4 regions of the Rhizobium sp. BK112 genome follow, and region 2 is predicted to be linked to each of the others. Evidence: riboswitches for the same ligand, from Rfam matches in the RefSeq annotation. Region 2 holds a riboswitch; each other region holds the start of a gene.
The links. Region 2 has a riboswitch for cobalamin ahead of FHT75_RS19670 (CbtB domain-containing protein). Riboswitches for the same ligand answer to the same signal wherever they lie in the genome.
Positions count from the first base shown of each region.

Region 1: another riboswitch for cobalamin. It lies ahead of nrdH (glutaredoxin-like protein NrdH); the one in region 2 lies ahead of FHT75_RS19670 (CbtB domain-containing protein).
Region 3: another riboswitch for cobalamin. It lies ahead of FHT75_RS03950 (ABC transporter substrate-binding protein); the one in region 2 lies ahead of FHT75_RS19670 (CbtB domain-containing protein).
Region 4: another riboswitch for cobalamin. It lies ahead of cobU (bifunctional adenosylcobinamide kinase/adenosylcobinamide-phosphate guanylyltransferase); the one in region 2 lies ahead of FHT75_RS19670 (CbtB domain-containing protein).

Region 1 is NZ_JACHYZ010000027.1:20,293-25,013, forward strand. It holds gene FHT75_RS34900 (heavy metal translocating P-type ATPase) at 1-1,115, shown strand, start outside; cobalamin riboswitch at 1,355-1,581, shown strand; gene nrdH (glutaredoxin-like protein NrdH) at 1,862-2,083, shown strand; gene nrdI (class Ib ribonucleoside-diphosphate reductase assembly flavoprotein NrdI) at 2,097-2,501, shown strand; gene nrdE (class 1b ribonucleoside-diphosphate reductase subunit alpha) at 2,480-4,684, shown strand.
Region 2 is NZ_JACHYZ010000007.1:22,658-27,378, forward strand. It holds gene FHT75_RS19650 (ATP-binding protein) at 1-1, opposite strand, end outside; gene FHT75_RS19655 (sulfite oxidase-like oxidoreductase) at 292-954, shown strand; gene FHT75_RS19660 (hypothetical protein) at 939-1,571, opposite strand; gene FHT75_RS19665 (CbtA family protein) at 1,621-2,367, opposite strand; gene FHT75_RS19670 (CbtB domain-containing protein) at 2,481-2,690, opposite strand; adenosylcobalamin (AdoCbl) riboswitch at 2,704-2,846, opposite strand; gene FHT75_RS19675 (histidine phosphatase family protein) at 2,935-3,489, shown strand; gene FHT75_RS19680 (putative bifunctional diguanylate cyclase/phosphodiesterase) at 4,034-4,721, shown strand, end outside.
Region 3 is NZ_JACHYZ010000001.1:826,076-830,796, reverse strand. It holds gene FHT75_RS03960 (ABC transporter ATP-binding protein) at 103-867, opposite strand; gene FHT75_RS03955 (FecCD family ABC transporter permease) at 864-1,904, opposite strand; gene FHT75_RS03950 (ABC transporter substrate-binding protein) at 1,901-2,917, opposite strand; cobalamin riboswitch at 3,099-3,349, opposite strand; gene blh (bifunctional sulfur transferase/dioxygenase Blh) at 3,624-4,721, opposite strand, start outside.
Region 4 is NZ_JACHYZ010000009.1:41,907-46,627, reverse strand. It holds gene cobW (cobalamin biosynthesis protein CobW) at 1-433, opposite strand, end outside; gene cobU (bifunctional adenosylcobinamide kinase/adenosylcobinamide-phosphate guanylyltransferase) at 438-947, opposite strand; cobalamin riboswitch at 1,169-1,565, opposite strand; gene FHT75_RS23130 (chloride channel protein) at 1,824-3,614, shown strand; gene FHT75_RS23125 (adenylate/guanylate cyclase domain-containing protein) at 3,643-4,721, opposite strand, start outside.

The sequences.
Region 1 (4,721 bases), on a different contig from region 2:
TTCCGCCGCTGCTGTTCGGCGGGTCGTGGGACGAATGGATCTACAAGGGCCTCGCCATCCTGCTGATCGGCTGCCCCTGTGCGCTTGTCATCTCGACGCCGGCGGCAATCGCCGCTGCGCTTTCGGCGGGGGCGCGGCGCGGGCTGCTGATGAAGGGCGGCGCGGTGCTGGAAACGCTCGGCAAGGTGACGATGGTCGCCTTCGACAAGACAGGCACGCTGACCGAGGGCAGGCCACAGGTGACCGACATCATTTCCTTCGGATTGAAGGAGGCGCAGGTGTTGTCGCGCGCGGCGGTGCTGGAGCAGGGATCCAGCCATCCCTTGGCCCTGGCTATCCTCAACCGCGCCAAAGCGGACGGCGTTCCCGTGCCGCCAGCCTTTGAGCTGGAAGCGCTGCCGGGCAAGGGTGTCAGCGGCAAGGTCGGCGGCGAGACGCTGGACCTGTTGTCGCCGCCGGCTGCCCGTGCGCTCGGGGCGCTCAGCGCGGAGCAGGATGCACGCATCACGGCGCTGAACGACGAGGGCAAGAGCGTATCGGTGCTGCTCGGCAACGGTATCGCGGCCGGCCTGATCGCCATGCGCGACGAGCCGCGCGAGGATGCCGAGGCCGGGCTCGCTACCCTCAAATCGGCAGGCGTCAAGGCGATGATGCTGACAGGCGACAACAAGCGGACGGCGGCAGCGGTGGCCGGCATGCTCGGCATCGACTGGCTCGGGGAGATGATGCCTGAGGACAAGCAGCGTGTTGTCGGCGAATTGAAGCGCCAGGGCTTCATCGTCGCCAAGGTCGGCGACGGCATCAACGATGCTCCGGCGCTGGCCGCTGCCGATATCGGCATCGCCATGGGCGGCGGCACCGATGTGGCGCTGGAGACCGCGGATGCCGCCGTGCTGCACGGACGCGTCGGCGACGTGGCGCGGATGATCGAACTTTCCAAACGCACGATGGGCAACATCCAGCAGAACATCAGCATCGCGCTGGGGCTGAAGGCGGTGTTCCTGGTGACGACGATCATGGGCATTACCGGGCTCTGGCCGGCGATCCTCGCCGATACCGGCGCCACTGTGCTGGTGACGATCAACGCGCTGCGGCTGCTTCGGATAAAGATATAAGCATTCCCCGACTTCATCCTCCGGCGCCCGTCACCGGCGGGATGTCCCATCGACGATTCGGGCCTGATCTCGAATCGAAATCTTTGGACCGGTCATAGGTCGGCTCCCCTCGTGGGGCTTCTCCACAGCCTGCTGTCTTTAAGCTTTGGTTATCCATGTTCTTCACAGGAATGTAGCGATTTCAAACCTGTCGTAACGCAACGCACAAACCATCCGTTGACGCGAATTTGGATTGGCGTACTATATCTAGTGTTCGAGGTTCCATCGATTCGTAAGGATCGATGGCTAAGACGGGAATTCGGTGCGCTTCGCCATCATGGCGCGGCAATGCCGGAGCTGCCCCCGCAACTGTAAGCGGTGAGCAACTGTCCGATTTCAGGTCACTGGAGCATGATGCTCCGGGAAGGCTGGGGCAGGGTGCATCGACCCGTGAGCCAGGAGACCTGCCTCGAACAAAACGTCCACGGGCGGGGTGTCCGGAAGGTCGCGTTTGCATGGCTGCGGGGATCTCCGCATCGCGTTTCGCAGGCCCGAACCTCCGCCCCTGAAACCTTCGCATTGAGCCACTTCGGGGTGAAGTCATGTCAGTATCTCAATTCAGGCTGCCACCCGCGCAATATAAAGGGCACGTCGCGCCCGGCGGCTGAACGAGCCGCATAGCTGCAAAATACAGAGCCTTTTCGACGGATATCGAGAGATTTCCGATCGATGTCCTGCGTCCCAATCGCGTCGTCACGAGGAATACTATGACCATTACCGTCTACAGCAAGCCTGCCTGCGTCCAGTGCACTGCCACCTACCGCGCCCTCGACCGTCTGGGTGTCGATTATGACATCGTCGATATCTCGCAGGATGCCGAAGCGCTCGATCGGGTCCGCAGCCTCGGCTACATGCAGGCGCCTGTCGTCATCGCCGGCGAGCAGCACTGGGCGGGCTTCCGCCCCGACATGATCAGCGCGCTCTCCTGAGTGAGGACAAGCGGTGGGGTTGATCGTCTATTATTCCAGCCGATCCGAAAATACCCATCGGTTCGTCGCCAAGCTCGGACTGCGCGCGGCGCGCATTCCGACCGGTGGCGTTGACGCGTTCCATATCCACGAACCCTTCGTGCTTGTTGTGCCGACTTATAGCGGCGACGGCGGCAAGGGTGCCGTTCCCAAGCAGGTGATTCGTTTCTTGAACGATGCGGAAAACCGAGGACACATCCGCGGCGTGATTGCCGCGGGCAACAGCAATTTCGGCGAGACATACGGGCTCGCCGGCGACGTGGTCTCGCGGAAATGCCTGGTGCCGTACCTCTACAGGTTCGAGCTCATGGGCACGGAAGACGACGTCGCCAACGTCAAACACGGGATGGAACGATTTTGGACACGGGAACAACTCTGACGCGGGATGCGGGCGCAAAACCGCATAACACTTTTGCTCATCCCGCAGGCCAACGCCCTTTGAAAGCGGCGGAAACGCTCGACTATCACGCGCTGAACGCCATGCTGAACCTCTATGACGAGGATGGGCGGATCCAGCTCGACAAGGATCGTTTGGCGGCCAAGCAGTATTTCCTGCAGCATGTGAACCAGAACACGGTGTTCTTTCACAATCTGAGGGAAAAGCTCGATTACCTCGTGACCGAGGGTTATTACGAGCAGGAGGTTCTCGACCAGTATTCCTTCAATTTCGTGCGAGACCTGTTCGACCAGGCCTATGCCAGGAAATTCCGTTTCCCGACCTTCCTCGGCGCCTTCAAATATTACACCAGCTATACGCTGAAGACCTTCGACGGAAAGCGCTATCTCGAGCGCTACGAGGACCGCATCTGCATGGTGGCGCTGGCGCTTGCGCGCGGCGACGAGGGCCTTGCCCGCGACATGGTGGACGAGATCATTTCCGGCCGTTTCCAGCCGGCGACGCCGACCTTCCTCAATGCCGGCAAGAAGCAGCGCGGAGAGCTGGTTTCCTGCTTCCTGCTGCGCGTCGAGGACAATATGGAATCGATCGGCCGGTCGATCAATTCGGCGCTGCAATTGTCGAAGCGCGGCGGCGGCGTGGCGCTGTCGCTGACCAATATCCGCGAGGCCGGCGCGCCGATCAAGCAGATCGAGAACCAGTCGTCTGGCATCATCCCGGTGATGAAGCTGCTCGAAGACAGTTTTTCCTATGCCAACCAGCTCGGGGCGCGGCAGGGCGCGGGTGCGGTCTATCTCAACGCCCATCACCCCGACATCATGCGCTTCCTCGATACCAAGCGTGAAAATGCCGACGAGAAGATCCGCATCAAGACGCTGTCGCTCGGCGTCGTCGTGCCCGACATCACCTTCGAGCTCGCCAAGAACAATGAAGACATGTACCTGTTCTCGCCCTATGACGTGGAACGCGTCTATGGCGCGCCTTTCACCGATATTTCGGTGACGGAAAAGTACCGCGAGATGGTGGCGGATGCCCGCATTTCAAAGAAGAAGATCAAGGCGCGCGAATTCTTCCAGGTGCTTGCCGAAATCCAGTTCGAGAGCGGCTACCCCTATATCATGTTCGAGGACACGGTGAATCGGGCGAACCCGATCGCCGGGCGCATCTCGATGAGCAATCTCTGCTCGGAGATCCTGCAGGTGAGCGAGGCCAGCGAATACAATGACGACCTCTCCTACAAATATCTTGGCAAGGATATTTCCTGCAATCTCGGCTCGCTGAACATCGCCGCGGCCATGGATTCGGCCGATTTCGGCAAGACGATCGAGACGTCGATCCGGGCGCTGACGGCCGTTTCCGACATGAGCCACATTTCCTCGGTTCCCTCGATCGAGAAGGGCAATGAGGAGAGCCATGCGATCGGCCTTGGCCAGATGAACCTGCACGGCTATCTCGCCCGCGAACGCATCTTCTATGGCTCGGAGGAAGGCGTCGATTTCACCAACATCTATTTCTATACGGTCACCTATCACGCGATCCGCGCTTCGAACCTCTTGGCGGTCGAACGCGGCACGAGCTTCAAGGGCTTCGAGAATTCGAAATATGCTTCCGGCGACTATTTCGACAAATATACTGACCAGCTCTGGGAGCCGGCGACGGAGAAGGTCAGGGCGCTGTTCGAGACGGCGGGCATCCATATTCCGACAAGGGAGGACTGGGCCGCGCTGAAGAAGGCGGTCATGGCCTCCGGCCTCTATAACCAGAACCTGCAGGCGGTGCCGCCGACAGGCTCGATCTCCTACATCAACCACTCGACCTCCTCGATCCACCCGATCGTCTCGAAGATCGAAATTCGCAAGGAAGGCAAGATCGGCCGCGTCTATTATCCGGCACCGTTCATGACCAACGACAATCTCGATTATTATCAGGATGCCTACGAGATCGGACCGGAGAAGATCATCGACACCTATGCGGCGGCGACCCAGCATGTCGACCAGGGGCTGTCGCTGACCTTGTTCTTTCGCGACACGGCGACGACGCGCGATATCAACAGGGCGCAGATCCATGCCTGGAAGAAGGGCATCAAGACGATCTACTACATCCGCCTTCGCCAAATGGCGCTGTCCGGCACTGAGGTGCAGGGCTGTGTGTCTTGTACGCTGTGAGTTGATTTCGGCCGCGAGCCTTTAAGCAAATGGCCCC
Region 2 (4,721 bases):
ACGCCGCTATCGCACGATACCTCGAAGACAGATCCGGCTCCTCCCCTTTCTGCCTCCACTCCCCAGCGAGGCATACCCGACGCCCTCAAGTCTAGCGCATCGGCCCGAAAATCGGAATCGATTTTCGGAAAGCACGATGCGTAGATTCAAAATGTTAGAGCGTCCTTTGTGCGTCCGAAAGGATGCACAAAGGACGCTCTAACAACCCTGGCAAGGTTTTCCAAGGGCCAGCCGAAACTTGACACTTAACGACCTCGGATATCCTATTGCCGCATCGCAAGGAAGCCCATCATGAGCGACGATCAGACACCCGCCGACAGCAAGCTCACCACATCCAAGCGCCGCTGGGCGGCCGAGGGCAAGTTCCTGACTGGCCGCATCAGCCGACCTGAAACCGAGCGTCTGCCGCCCGGCCAGCACCTCGTCAAGAACTGGCCGGTGCTCGATCTCGGCCAGCAGCCTGTTGTCTCGACGGATACGTGGCGGCTCGACGTGCGCGGCCTCGTCGAAACACCGCTCACCCTCACCTGGACCGCCTTCCAGGCGATCGAGCAGAGCACTGGGGTGAGCGATATCCACTGCGTCACCACATGGTCGCGCTACGACAACAAATGGAAGGGCGTCTCGACGCGTGATCTGCTCGACCTCGCCACGCCGAAGCCCGAAGCCGGTTACGTCATGCTGACCAGTTATGACGGCTATACCACCAACCTGCCGCTCGCTGATTTCGCCGCCGAGGACGCGATCCTTGCTACCGCCTGGGAAGGCCTGCCGCTGACGCCGGATCACGGCGGCCCGATGCGCCTGGTCGTGCCGCATCTTTATTTCTGGAAAAGCGCCAAATGGCTGCGCCGCATCGAGCTGATGCCCGACGACGAGGCTGGCTTCTGGGAAAAGAACGGCTACCATATCTACGGCGATCCATGGCGCGAGCAGCGCTATTCCGACGATTGAGCCTTCGGCCGCAGGAAGTGGCGAAGCCAAAAAAAACCAAGGCCGAACAATGCAGCGAGCCCGGTCAGCGACGCCATGCTGGCTGGATGAAGTGGCACCTTGCCCCAGTGTGGCTTGATGACATCGGCGGTGTTGAAGGCCTCGCCGCTGAACCGGCAGGTGACGAGCGCAAGGCCGCGCCGCGTCATGTCGGCGTCGACGGCGGAAATGATTTCATTCGCGGCAGCCCTCTCTTGCGGCATCTCGCGCATCGACAGCAAGACCGCCTTGGCCGCCGCGAGATAGGCATGGGCGCATTCGTTGAACGGGCTTTCCTCGTCCGTCACGCTGCCCGGCACCCGGCCCCAGAGACAATAGGAATACTGGATCTCGGCATAGTTCAGGACGCGGCGGAACGGCTCGTTGGTATCGACGGCACGGGAAGCAAGGTCGATGATCCCACTGCGATAGTCTGCAATCACCGCCATCTCGCCATGGGAAATTTCCGGAATATCCAGTCCGGTATGGCTGCCGCCGCCGCTAGGGCTATGGGCAAGAGCGCTTCCAGCAACCACACAAAAAAAGACGGCGGTGGCAAACGCCGTCGACACGAGTGGTATGGTTCTGCTGCTTGTCATGGCCGCCCGAAAAGTTCAGGGCGCCGGCAAGCGGCGCCCTTCGATGCGTTCAGTGAAATGCCGTTGCCGGCCGGCCGCGTTGCCCGTCCTTAACGGCAAGCCGCTTTTCCGCCAGCACTCCGAAGGCAAGGCCCAAGGTTGTCCAGAGGATCACATGCATGCCGAGCGAAGTCGTGCGGAACCGCCAGAGGACCATCGCCGAGAAGTTCTCCGGCACCTCGTTGATCGGCGGCAGCAGATAGAGCACGACGCCGATGAAGACGAGATAAGCGATTCCGGCGATGATCGCGCCATTCCAGAGACCGAAACGCCCCGCGAGGCGGCGCGACAGCGCCACCGCGGCAATCAGCGCGGCGAGCGAGACGACGATCATCAGGAAGAACAGTTCGGTCCTGACGCCGATCGTATCGGGATTGCCGACCGCCGGCGGGTTGGCCGGATACTTGATACCGGGAACGAGGACGATCGCCACGAAGGCGGCAATGGCGATGACGGCCGAGGTGCCGCGCGCCGAAAGGCTGCTGAAACGGCCGTGCACGAAAGCGAAGGCGAGAGCGAAGAGCCCGCCAACGGCAACGCTGTAGGCCATGACGCCGGTGAAAAGGCCGAGACCGGCCTGCGTGGCGCGGCTGACGATTTCAGGTTCGGCAGCTTCACCGGCCGCCTGGGCACTCGCCTCCTCGAAGGCGATCGCCGCATCGACCAGCGGCTCGCCGAAGATATGCGCAAAAGCGAAAACGAGGATGCCAGCAATCAGGCCCGCGAGCATGCCGCGAAGCAGAAGATTTCCAACCATGTCAGGAACTCCCCTAAAGCATGTCGCGCAAAAGTGTGCAGCGATTTTGCGATAACGACATGCGAAAACAAAGACCTAAAGTGAGGCGCGAATCTGAAAGATCGCGACGCGCTTTAGTGGCAGGGAAAGCCGAGGAGATGACGGCCGTCATGCACGAATTCGTGCACATACATCCCGTTGAACAGCGCCATCGCGCCTTCCTCGGTGCCGACAAAATAGAGAACGATGAGCATCAGCAGGCCACCGAAGATCGCCCATGGCAGGATCTCTCCCAGGGGGATCGGCGCCGGTGCCGCGACGGGCGCAAAAGTGGTGTCAGACATGTATTCCTCCGGGAATGACGCGTTCAGTCGAAAGAGTGCTTGTGCAGTAGGGTCTGACTTCCAGCGCGAAGAGCTTTCGACACGCTGGTCACAGTGGCGCGACCGCGCCGGATTTCCACCGGCTTCCAAACCCGCAACAGCACGGTTATATCTGCACGCCGAAGAGACTGTCAACGAAACTTCACAAGCCGGCCAAGGGCCGTCCTGCGCCGCTACAGCCGCACTCCGGGAGATCAGAACGACCGTGAATACGCGCCTCACCTGGATCTGCCACGGCGCGACGATGGCGAGCCGCAAGGCCCTGTTCCCGCTCGACGAACCGCTGGAAGGCAAGGCGGCGGAAGAAGCCGACAGGATGGCCGCCCTGCCCCGCGCCGATCGCGTTGCCACGAGCCCCGCTTTGCGCGCCCGCCAGACTGTTGACGCGCTCCGCCTCCAAGCCCGGATCGATCCGGCGCTTCGCGACTGCGACCATGGCCGCTGGGCCGGCAGATCGATCGCCGCGATAGAGGCGGAAGAGCCTGAGAGCCTCATGGCCTGGATGAGCGATCCGGAAGCGGCCCCGCATGGCGGCGAGAGCCTTCTTGATTTGAGAACACGCGTCGCCGACTGGATGGAGAGCGAATCCGCCCTCGGCGGCCATGTGATCGCCGTCAGTCACGCAGCCGTCATCCGGGCGGCGGTCGCCCATGTGCTTCAGGCGCCGCTCTCCTCTTTCTGGCTGAGCGACATCGAGCCGCTCGCCGTCATTCGCATGACCAGCAATGGACGACGCTGGTCTCTGCGCTTCCAGCATTAGAGCGCCGTGCGTCCTTTCGGACGCACAAGGACGCTCGGACACTTTCAATCCTCGCATCGCGCTGTCCGAAAATCGATTCCGATTTTCGGACCGATGCTTTAGCGAGTCCTGATCATATCCAGCCTTACACAAGCAAATCGCGTCATCTCTGTTGAACCCGGTTTCGCGGGGACTACTTCCTTATCCCAAGGAGATGGAAGAATGACATATGATTGGAGTGGGGAGCGCACGCGGCGCCTGCGTTTGATGCGTGTCGCCACAGTCACAGTTCTGGTCGGTCTCATCGTCAGCGTCCCGCTGCTGATCGTCACCGCCTGAAGCACGAAAAAGGGCGAGCGATGCCATGGCACGCTCGCCTTCGTTTTTTCCGCACCTGCCATTCTGCCAACCACGAAGAGGGCTCGCTCGGCGTTTTCCTCTGGCGCCAACGGTCCCTCGACGGCACATCAGGAGGCTGAAGCCTCGGATAATTCGCCTTCTGGTTTCAACGAACATTTCAGACTTTCGTGCTACTTCCGCGAAGGGTGGAGATGGAGAAGGCGCAGTGCCGGTATTTTTCCAGAGCAGGGCCGGAAGGCAATGTGTTTCGATCGTCGGGTTCGGGATTACTCTCTGGCTCCTCTGCACCCTGTTGCAGCTTGACGACAGCCTTGTCTACTTCATGACCGGTTTCGGCGAGTACGGCGCCGACAAGCTCGTTCTGGCGCTCGGCATCGCCGGCGCCATGAGCTTCATCTATTCGGTGCTGCGCATAGCCGACCTGCGCAAGGAAACGGAACTGCGCGCCACCGCCCAGGCAAAGGCCGATTGGACCGCAACCCACGACCATCTCACCAAACTGCCGAACCGCTACGCCTTCGAGCGCAAGATCCTCTCGCGGCCGATCAAGGACGATGAGGCCGAGATCGAGGAGTGGGATCGCAACGTCACTCTCTTCTCCGTCGACCTCGACGGCTTCAAGAAAGTCAACGATCTCGTGGGCCACAAGGGCGGCGACGTCCTGTTGATCGAGGTTGCCAGACGCATCTGTGCACTCGGCAATGCCGATTGCGTCTATCGCTTCGGCGGCGACGAATTCATCGTCGTCGCCTTCGCCCTGACGGCGCAGCGCGAGGAGCGTTTTGCCAAGCTGCTGATCCAGGCGGTCACCCGGCCGATCCATATCGATGGCTTTGCCGTCGAGGTCGGCGCCAGCGTCGGCTACGACCGCTGGGCCGAGGGAGCCGAACCAC
Region 3 (4,721 bases), on a different contig from region 2:
AGCGCCGGTCCCGGCTGTCTTGCGACGAGCGCACGGCGCCAGGCCCGGAAGAAGGCCAGTGAGGTCATACCCCTCCTTAAGATCGAAATCCCCCGCCGTTCCTTAATCCATGACGTATTGGATATGATGCCGGCCATGCACGGCCGATTTCTGGACATGGGCGCGAACGCCGAAGACCCGGCCGATCATCTCCTCCGTCAGCACATCCTCCGGCGCGCCCGAGGCGATGACCTTGCCCTTTTGAAGTACCGCCAGGCTGTCGCAGAACATTGCCGCCAGGTTGAGATCGTGCAGCGCGACGATACAGGTGATACCGAGCTTCGAGATCAGCGAGAGAATGTCGAGTTGGTGCTGGATATCGAGATGGTTGGTCGGCTCGTCGAGCAGCAGTTCGCTCGGCGCCTGCGCCAGCGATCTCGCAATATGGACGCGCTGGCGCTCGCCGCCCGACAGTGTCTGCCAGAGCTGGCCTGCCCTCTCCCGCATGCCCGTCCGCGACAGCGCCTGGTCGACGGCAGCATCGTCTTCGGCGCCCCAGGACGACAACAGCCCGCGATGCGGGGTGCGGCCAAGCCGCACCACATCGCGCACTGTCAACTGCGTATCGGTCGTCGACTGCTGCTCGACGAAGGCGACGCGACGCGCAAGGGCTGCGCGCGACAGCGAGGAAATGTCGTCCTCGCCGAGCCTGATGACACCGCTGCGAACCTTGCGCAGCCGGCAGATCAATCTGAGAAGGCTCGACTTTCCGGAACCGTTCGGCCCGAGCAACCCGAGCACCTTGCCCCTTTTCACCGTCAGGCTGACGCCGTTGACAATGACGGTGTCGCCGGCGGCAAAGCTCACCTCGTCGACGTTGATGCTCATGCATTCCCTCGTACGCGATAGAGGATGACGGCGAAGGCCGGCGCGCCGAAGAGCGCGGTGACGACACCGATCGGCAGGATCTGCTGCGGTATGATGATGCGCGAAAGGATATCGGCGCCGACCATGTAGATGGCGCCGCCGAGCGCCGTTGCCGGCAGCAGCCGCCCATGGGCCGGCCCGACAAGGAAACGGGCGGCATGGGGTATGACGAGGCCGACGAAACCGATCGAGCCCACCATGCTGACGACGCTTGCCGTCATCGCCGCCGTCAGGGCGAACAGCACGATCTGGACGCGGCGCACGGCAATGCCGAGCGAGGCGGCGGCATCCGTGCCGAAGGCGAAGGCATCGAGCGCCCGCACATGGGCCATGCAGACGATGAAGCCGGCAAGCGCGATCGGCACCGAAAGGTAGACATCTGGCCAGCGTACGCCGCTGAGCGACCCCAGAAGCCAGAACAGGATGCCGCGCGCCTGCTCGGCATTCGCCGATGTCGTCACGATGTAGGAGGTGAGCGCGTTGAAGAGCTGCGAACCGGCGACGCCACACAGTATGATGCGTTCGCCGGTTCCCCCCGCACCCGTCGCCAGGAAGCCGACCAGCAAAAAGGCCATGACTGCGCCGATGAAGGCCCCGCTCGACAGGCCGAGAATACCGTAGCCGAAGCCGAGAATCATCACGCAGACGGCTCCCGTCGAGGCGCCGGCGGAGATGCCGAGCACATAGGGTTCGGCCAACGGATTGCGCAGCAGCGCCTGCAGGATGGCGCCGCAGAGCGAGAGCGACGCGCCGGCGCTGGCCGCGACGAGGGCGCGGCTCAGCCGATAATCCCAGACGATGCCCTGGTGGATGCGGCTGAGCTCGAAATCGGTTCCGAACAGGCGGTTCGAAACCGCCTCAGCCGTCGTCGCAAGCGGGATGGCAATCTCGCCGATGGAAACGGCGAGACTGATCATCAGTCCAAGAAGGAGAAGCGCGGCAATGGTGAGCGCGGCGAGCGCCCACCATCCCTGCCGCCTGAGCGATACTGTCTTCACTGTGCCAGGCCGAAGGACTTGATGCCCTTCGCCACTGTCTCGATGCCGTCGATCGTGCGGATCGTCGGGTTCATCGACTGCGCATCCATCATCACGAAGTGCCTGTTCCTGACGGCATCGAGTTCCCTGGTCACAGGGTCGTTCTCGAGAAAGTCAAGCTTGACCTTGGGATCGTCAGCCGCATAACGGCGGCGATCCATGGTCGCCAGCACGATCACCGCGGGGTTCGCCTGGGCGATGGTTTCCCAGCCGACCAGCGGCCATTCCTCTTCGGTTGTCACGACGTTCTTCGCGCCGATCGTCTTGAGGATATAGGCAGGTGCGCTGTTCTTGCCGGCAATGAAGGCGTCGCCGTTGACCTCCTTGCTGGAAAACCAGAAGACGACCGGCAGGCTCTTGCCCGTCGCGCCCGATATCGACGCCACGGCATCCGCCTCGCGCTTCCTCAGCTTGGAAATCAGCGCATCGCCGCGCTCCTTGACGTCGAAGATCTCCGAGAGTTCAGCGATTTCCCGGTAGATCAGGTCCATCGTGAACAGCTCCCCACGCACACCGTCGCCGCCATCGGTGTTGACCTTGGCGACGCAATCGGCCGGCGCGAGATAACTATTGATCCCGAGATCCTTGAACTGCTCCCGCTTGCCGACGGAGCCCTGCGCGCCGACATGCCATTCGAACTCGGCCGCCACGAGGTCGGGCTCCTGCCCGACGACGGATTCGAAGCTCGGATCGTTGTCGGCGAGGCGTTTTATCTTGCTGTTGGCCTCGGCATATTGCGGCAGGACAGGGCCAACCCAGACGGCGGTTCCGGCGATCTTGTCGGCAAGGCCGAGCGAGAACAGAATTTCAGTCATGCCCTGGCCGATCGAAACGATCCTGGCGGGCGCCTTCTGGAACGTCACCTGCTGGCCGCAATTGCTGACGGTCAGGGGATATTGGGTCGCGGCCAAGCTTGGTGCCGCAAGGCCGGCCAGCCCGAAGGTAAATGTCATGATGGCGAGAAATTGACGCATGAAAACCTCGATGATGGGAAAACAGGCACGGCCGCGCCGCGCGCATATACGCAACGCTGAAGTCACGCTGACGCGTAGACTAGCCGCGGGAGGCCCAATCGAGACGGATGCATGCCGATATCAGGCGAAGGTTCAGAAGGACAATCATGTCTGTTCCTTGTCCGGGCATCCCCGCCCGGTTGATTGGATCGCGATTGACGGCAGGTCTCCTGGCTTGCGGATATCCGTCTTTCATCCGCCTTCCCGCAATATCCGCAGTGGCGTGGCCTTTAGGCCAAGGGCATGATCGCTCCGCGATCAACCCCGAGATCGACAATCCGCTTACAGTTGCGGGGGCAGCCACGGTCTCGGTCCCTACTGGGTCGTCCTCACCGTGTTCCCTATTAATCCCCTTGGAGTCATCTTCAGGGAACCGTCTCCCCCAGTTACGTCGCCTGCCCGCGCGCCGTCAATGATTATTCAGAGGGCGCCGCACCACCGGCGGATAAATATATCGCGCGCATGGCTGCGCGCCGCCGTTCGGTGCGCAAACTGCCGGTGGCGGTCGGTTGACATTGCGGCGAAAAGCGCTTCCTTGCGATAAACTGCCTTGCCTATGAAGCAGTCGGGGAACATGGGTGCCGGCTGCTATTGGTGGGGATGACTTCGCCGGGGCTGCTATAGGAAGCACGCTTTGAACGATGCGGCGGTTGCCAGGGCCGCCCCGTCACAACGCATCCAGCGGAATCTTCAGATACCGCCGGCCGTTCTCCTCCGGCTCGGGCAGCCGCCCGCCGCGGATATTGACCTGCAGCGCGTGCAGCATCAGCTTCGGCTTCGGCAGCGTGCGGTCGCGCGCCTGGCGCAGCGCCACAAAGCCGGCCTCGTCGATGCCCGATATATGCGGATTGGCGCGCTTCTGGGCGGCAACCGTGCTTTCCCAGCGCGGGTGGCGGCCACCCGGCTGATAGTCGTGACCGGAAAACAGCCGGGTCTCCTCGGGCAGCGACAGGATCGCCTGGATCGTGTGCCAGAGGGCGCTGGCGCTGCCGCCCGGGAAATCCGTGCGGGCGGTGCCGGAATCCGGCGTGAACACCGTATCGTGCACGAAGGCGGCGTCGCCGATCACATAGGTGATCGAGGCGAGGGTGTGCCCGGGCGAAAACATCACGCGGGCCTTGAGCGTGCCGATCTCGAACGTCTCGCCATCGGCAAACAGCCGGTCCCATTGCGAGCCGTCGGTCGCGAGCGCCGGCCAATTGTAGATCTCCTTCCAGAGCGCCTGCACGTCGGTGACATGGGCGCCGATCGCCGTCGGCGCACCGGTCTTTCCCTTGAGGTAATACGCAGCGGAGAAATGATCGGCATGCGGATGCGTGTCGAGGATCCACTCGACCGTCAGCCCTTCGCTCTCGATATGGGCGAGGATGGCGTCGGCATTGGCCGTGCCCGTCGCCCCCGACATCTCGTCGAAATCGAGCACCGGGTCAATGATGGCGCAGCGTTTCGTCGCCGGGTCGGAAACGACATATTGCACACTGCAGGTGCGGGGCTCGAAGAAGGCCTTCACATGAGGTACCTGCCCTGCCCGCTTCTCCAGCCAGCGCCGCGCGCCGGCAAGATCGAAGCCGAGGCCTTGACCAAAGGCCTCGACATCCCCGGACTTCATCCGCCCGTCCAGCGCCTCGCCCAGCGCATAAAGCGTCAGCGCCCGTGTGCCGCTCTTGCAATGGGCGACGACCGGCCCCTTCGCCTCAGCTATCGCCGCCTGAAAGGCGCGGATATCGGCCTCGGTAATCTCGGCCCCCTTCACCGGCACGAAGCT
Region 4 (4,721 bases), on a different contig from region 2:
CGGCGAACCGGCCGGCGGCAACGGCGGCGCTATCGACCACCGTGATGACGCCGTCGACGGTCACTTGCGTGCGGATATCGGGCCAGTTGAAAGCGGCGACCAGCGGCTGCGGCAGGGCGAGGCCCGAGGTTTCGATGACGATGTGGTCGGGCCGCTGTTCGCGCTCGAGCAGCTTCGTCATCGTCGGAATGAAATCGTCGGCGACAGTGCAGCAGATGCAACCATTGGTGAGTTCGATGATGTCGTCCTCGGTGCAATTCTCCGCGCCGCAGCCCTTCAGCACGTCACCGTCGACACCGAGATCGCCGAATTCGTTGATGATGAGCGCGATCTTCTTGCCGCCGGCATTGGTGAGCAGGTTGCGGATCATCGTGGTCTTGCCGGCGCCGAGGAAGCCGGTGATGACGGTTGCGGGAATTTTCTGCTGGTTCATGAACTTAACCCTTCATTTTCAGCGGCAGGCCTGCCGCGATGAAATAAACTTCGGCGGCCTTCGCCGCGATCGATTGGTGCAGCCGGCCGGCATGATCGCGGAAATCCCGCGCCATGCGATTGTCAGGCACGATGCCGAGGCCGACCTCGTTGGAAACGAAAACGAGCCGCGCCTTCGCGGCGGCCAGGAAATCGGCGAGCGCTGCAAATTCCGCCGCCATGTCGCGCTCCTCCATCATCAGATTGGTGACCCAGAGCGTCAGGCAGTCGATCAGCACGATGCGTCCCTCGCCGTCGATGGCGCCAAGCTTACCGACGAGATCGAGCGGCTCCTCATGCGTCGTCCAGGACGGACCGCGGTCGGCCTTGTGCTGAGTGATACGCGCCTGCATCTCCTCGTCCCAGGCCCGGCCGGTGGCAAGGTAGTGGCGGTCGAGGCCGGTCGCGGTGACGAGAGCTTCGGCGAAGCGGGATTTGCCGGAGCGCGCGCCGCCGAGGATGAAGATGGTGGTCATGCTCAGACGCTCCTCAGGGAGGGTGCGTAGCCGTGGCTTGTTCCGAGTGCACCTTTTTCGACTGCTGGGGGGACCGAGTATTCGACATAACCGGCCGAAAGCACTCCTCTTGCAGGGCTGCTTGGAGGCGTCGCGAGCGCCGCACCAGGCCGCGCTGAATTCAATCGTTCAGCCAAGACAACCTCCGTGCTGGCAACGGGCGTAGTGCCCAGGTGTGGGCTTCTGGCCCGGCACGTAATGGCAGGTCTCCTGGCTCGCGGTTATCGGCCGCGATCGGGGCAGACCGGAAACCGGTCGCCCTGATCGTGCCGGCGGATCATCCTCGCCTTCCCGGCTGCATTGGTGAAAAGGTGGACGATTCGTAGATTTAGAGGCGTCCGACCCCGGTTGATCACCATGCATCTCCAGTGGCTTTTCCGGCATATCGCCCATCCCGCCCGCTTGCATGATTGCAAGCCGCCGGCCGGAGGGGCTCGGTGCCGGATGGAAGACCCTGACCGCTCTACAGTCGCGGGGTCGGCTGTGATGAAGGCGCCCGGTTTGGGTCCGCCCCTTCACATTCCCTTTTCATCCGGAAGGGCGCAACACCGATCCGGAACCATCCGTTATGTCAGGATGGTCGGGCGACCATCCGTTGAGGGATGGTTAGGCAAGCCGGGGTGTGAAGTCAACCGGCCTTGACGGCCGGTCAGCTTCCGAGGAGATGGCCCAACCCTGTCAACACGACTTACTCTACCTAAAATATCGTCATTTATCAGAGGCTTACGTCATAAATATTTGTCCCGGGCGCCGGCTTTTCGCCGCAATTGCGTCGCAAGCGGACTGCGCGACCATCTCCGCCCTTGACCGGGCCTCTCCCCGCCTAGTTGTCTAGCCATGCTTATGAAATTGGATCGGCGCCGTTTCCGGGCGCTGCGTGTTTTCTTCGATCCGGGCCGCCTGCGGGCGCTGACCCGCCGCAGCGAGGTCGGCCTGTCACTGGCGGGCGCCGTCGTCGGCATCATCTCGGGTCTCGCCGTCACCGGTATGAGCTACGTCTCCAGTGAGTTGCATCAGCTGGTCTTCGGCATCGCCGATAGCGAGCGGCTGAGCTCATCCGAGATCGAGAACAAGATGCTGCTGCTCACCGCGCCCGTCATCGGCGGCGCTCTGCTCGGCCTGTTGCTCCTGGTGCTGGCGAAACGGCGCAAGAAGCCGATGGTCGACCCGATCGAAGCCAATGCGCTGCATGGCGGCCGTCTATCCTTGACCGACAGCATCATCGTTGCCGTCCAGAACCTGATCTCCAACGGGTTCGGCGCCTCGGTCGGACTGGAGGCCGGCTATACCCAGCTTGCCGCCGGCCTTGCCTCGAAATTCGGCCTGAAGCTGCAGCTTCGCCGCTCCGACCTGCGCATCCTCGTCGGCTGCGGCGCGGCGGGCGCCATCGCCGCCGCCTTCAACGCGCCGCTGACCGGCGCCTTCTATGCCTTCGAGCTGATCATCGGCACCTATACGATCGTGTCGCTGACACCCGTCGTCGTCTCAGCTCTCATTTCCACCCTTGTCGCAAGGCTGCTTGCCGATGGTGATTTCACCATCGATATCGGCAGCTTCGGCTCGGTCGTGCCGGCCGATTATATCCCGGCGCTGCTGCTCGGCGCCTTCTGCGCCGGCATCGGTATCCTGATCATGCAGGGCGTCTCCTTCGTCGAGGAACTGGCGCGCAAGAGTTCGATCGCCCCACCCTTCCGCCCGGCGCTCGGTGGCGTCATCGTCGGGCTCTTGGCGATGATCTCGCCGCAGGTGCTCTCGGCCGGCCACGGCGCGCTGCATCTCAACCTCTCCCGCGAGGTGGCGATCCCGACACTGATCGGTCTCTTCCTGTTGAAATCCCTGGCCTCGGCGATCTCGATCGGCTCCGGCTTCAGGGGCGGCCTGTTCTTCGCCTCGTTGTTCATGGGCGCCCTGCTCGGCAAGCTCTTTGCCTATTGCGGACCCTATTTCGCCGATGCGACGCTGACCCCCGTCATCTATGCCGTGGTCGGCATGAGCTCGCTTGCCGTCGCCGTTATCGGCGGACCGCTGACCATGACGTTCCTGGCGCTCGAAATCACCGGCGATTTCCCGATCACCGCGCTGGTGCTCGCCGCCGTCATCACCTCGTCCCTCGTCGTACGCTCGACCTTCGGCTATTCCTTCGCCACATGGCGTTTCCACCTGCGCGGCGAAAGCATCCGCAGCGCCCACGATGTCGGCTGGATTCGCAACCTGACGGTGGACAAGCTGATGCGCGCCGACGTCAAGACGGCAAAAGCGAGCATCTCCCTGGAAGAATTCAAGCAAGCCTTCCCGATCGGCTCGGTCCAACGCGTCGTCCTCGTCGAGGAGAGCGACAAATATGCGGGCCTCGTGCTGGTGCCGGAGATTTACGCCAATCCGACCGACGCACAGGACGAGGGCAAGACGCTTGCCGATTTCATCCACTACCGCAACGATTTCCTGCAGCCGCAGATGAATGCCAGGCAGGCGGCGGCGATCTTCGACAAGAGCGAAAGCGAAGCTCTCGCCGTCGTCAACAACCTGATCGAACGCAAGGTGATCGGCCAGCTCAGCGAAAGCTATACGCTACGCCGCTACAGCGAGGAACTCGACCGCCGCCGCCGCGAGGTCTCAGGCGAGATTTAAGCGTCGTCGCGCCGACCGGATCGTCGTTTCAGGATACCATGTCGGCGAGCTTGAACACGTTTACCGCTTTCGAAACCCCGCGCAATTCGAAAGATCCCAGACAGTCGTTGGCGACGGCACAGGTGACGGCGAAGCTTTCCGACATCAGAAGGTGATGTCCGAGCGCGCCGCAGAGTTTTTCAAGCCGCGAAGCCTCGTTGACGGCGCTGCCGATAACCGTGAAATCAAGCCTGCCGCGTGCGCCGATATTTCCGTAGAAGACCTCGCCGAGATGCAGCACGACATCGACGCCGATGTCAGGACCTCCATCATTCCTCCGCTGACCATTCAGCACCTTGTTGGCTTCTAGAATATTCCTTGCGGAAGCCAGTGCGGCCATGCAGGCCTTTTGCGGGTCTTCAGCATCGGTCGGAAAGATCGCCAGCACGCTATCGCCCATGAACTTGAGGATCTCGCCCGAGTTTTCCTCGACATGCCAGCCGATCAGCTCGAAATGTTCATTCAGAAACCCGGCGATTTCGCCCGGCTGATAGATCTCGGTCAGCGCCGTGAAGTTTCTCAGGTCAGCAAGCAGGATTGCAGCATTGATCGCCCCTCCCTTTCCCCTCTGAATATCGCCTGCAAGGATGCGTGCACTTGTCTTGGCGCCTGTATAGACGGCAAGGATATCCGATGCGGTTTTCGATGCCGCAATGCGATAACAAGCCAGCCCCAGCGCTGGGAAGAGCTTCGCGACGATCGCCAGTTGATCATCCGAAAATCCGCCCGGCCTATCGCTTGTGAGAGACAGACTGACGCCACGCAGCGCAGCCTCCTTCGGGAATTCCAGCAGGCTGACCAGGTGATCCGTGCCGCCGGCATGCGCGAATTCTGCAAGCTGCGGGTAGTCATTGACACCCTCACCCTTGGCGATGTTCCATCGACCTGATGTTTCGCCGCGGCCCAAAAGAAAATAGATCGGCGTCTTCTCGAAATTCAGCACTGCCGCACTGCCATATTCGGCATTCTCGATAGTGGTCGCACCGCCGCGCACGAAATTGGCCGAGACGCCGCCATACATGGGATGAATAGACGGCATCGAGATGCTTCCCCGCCAGATCGGAAAGC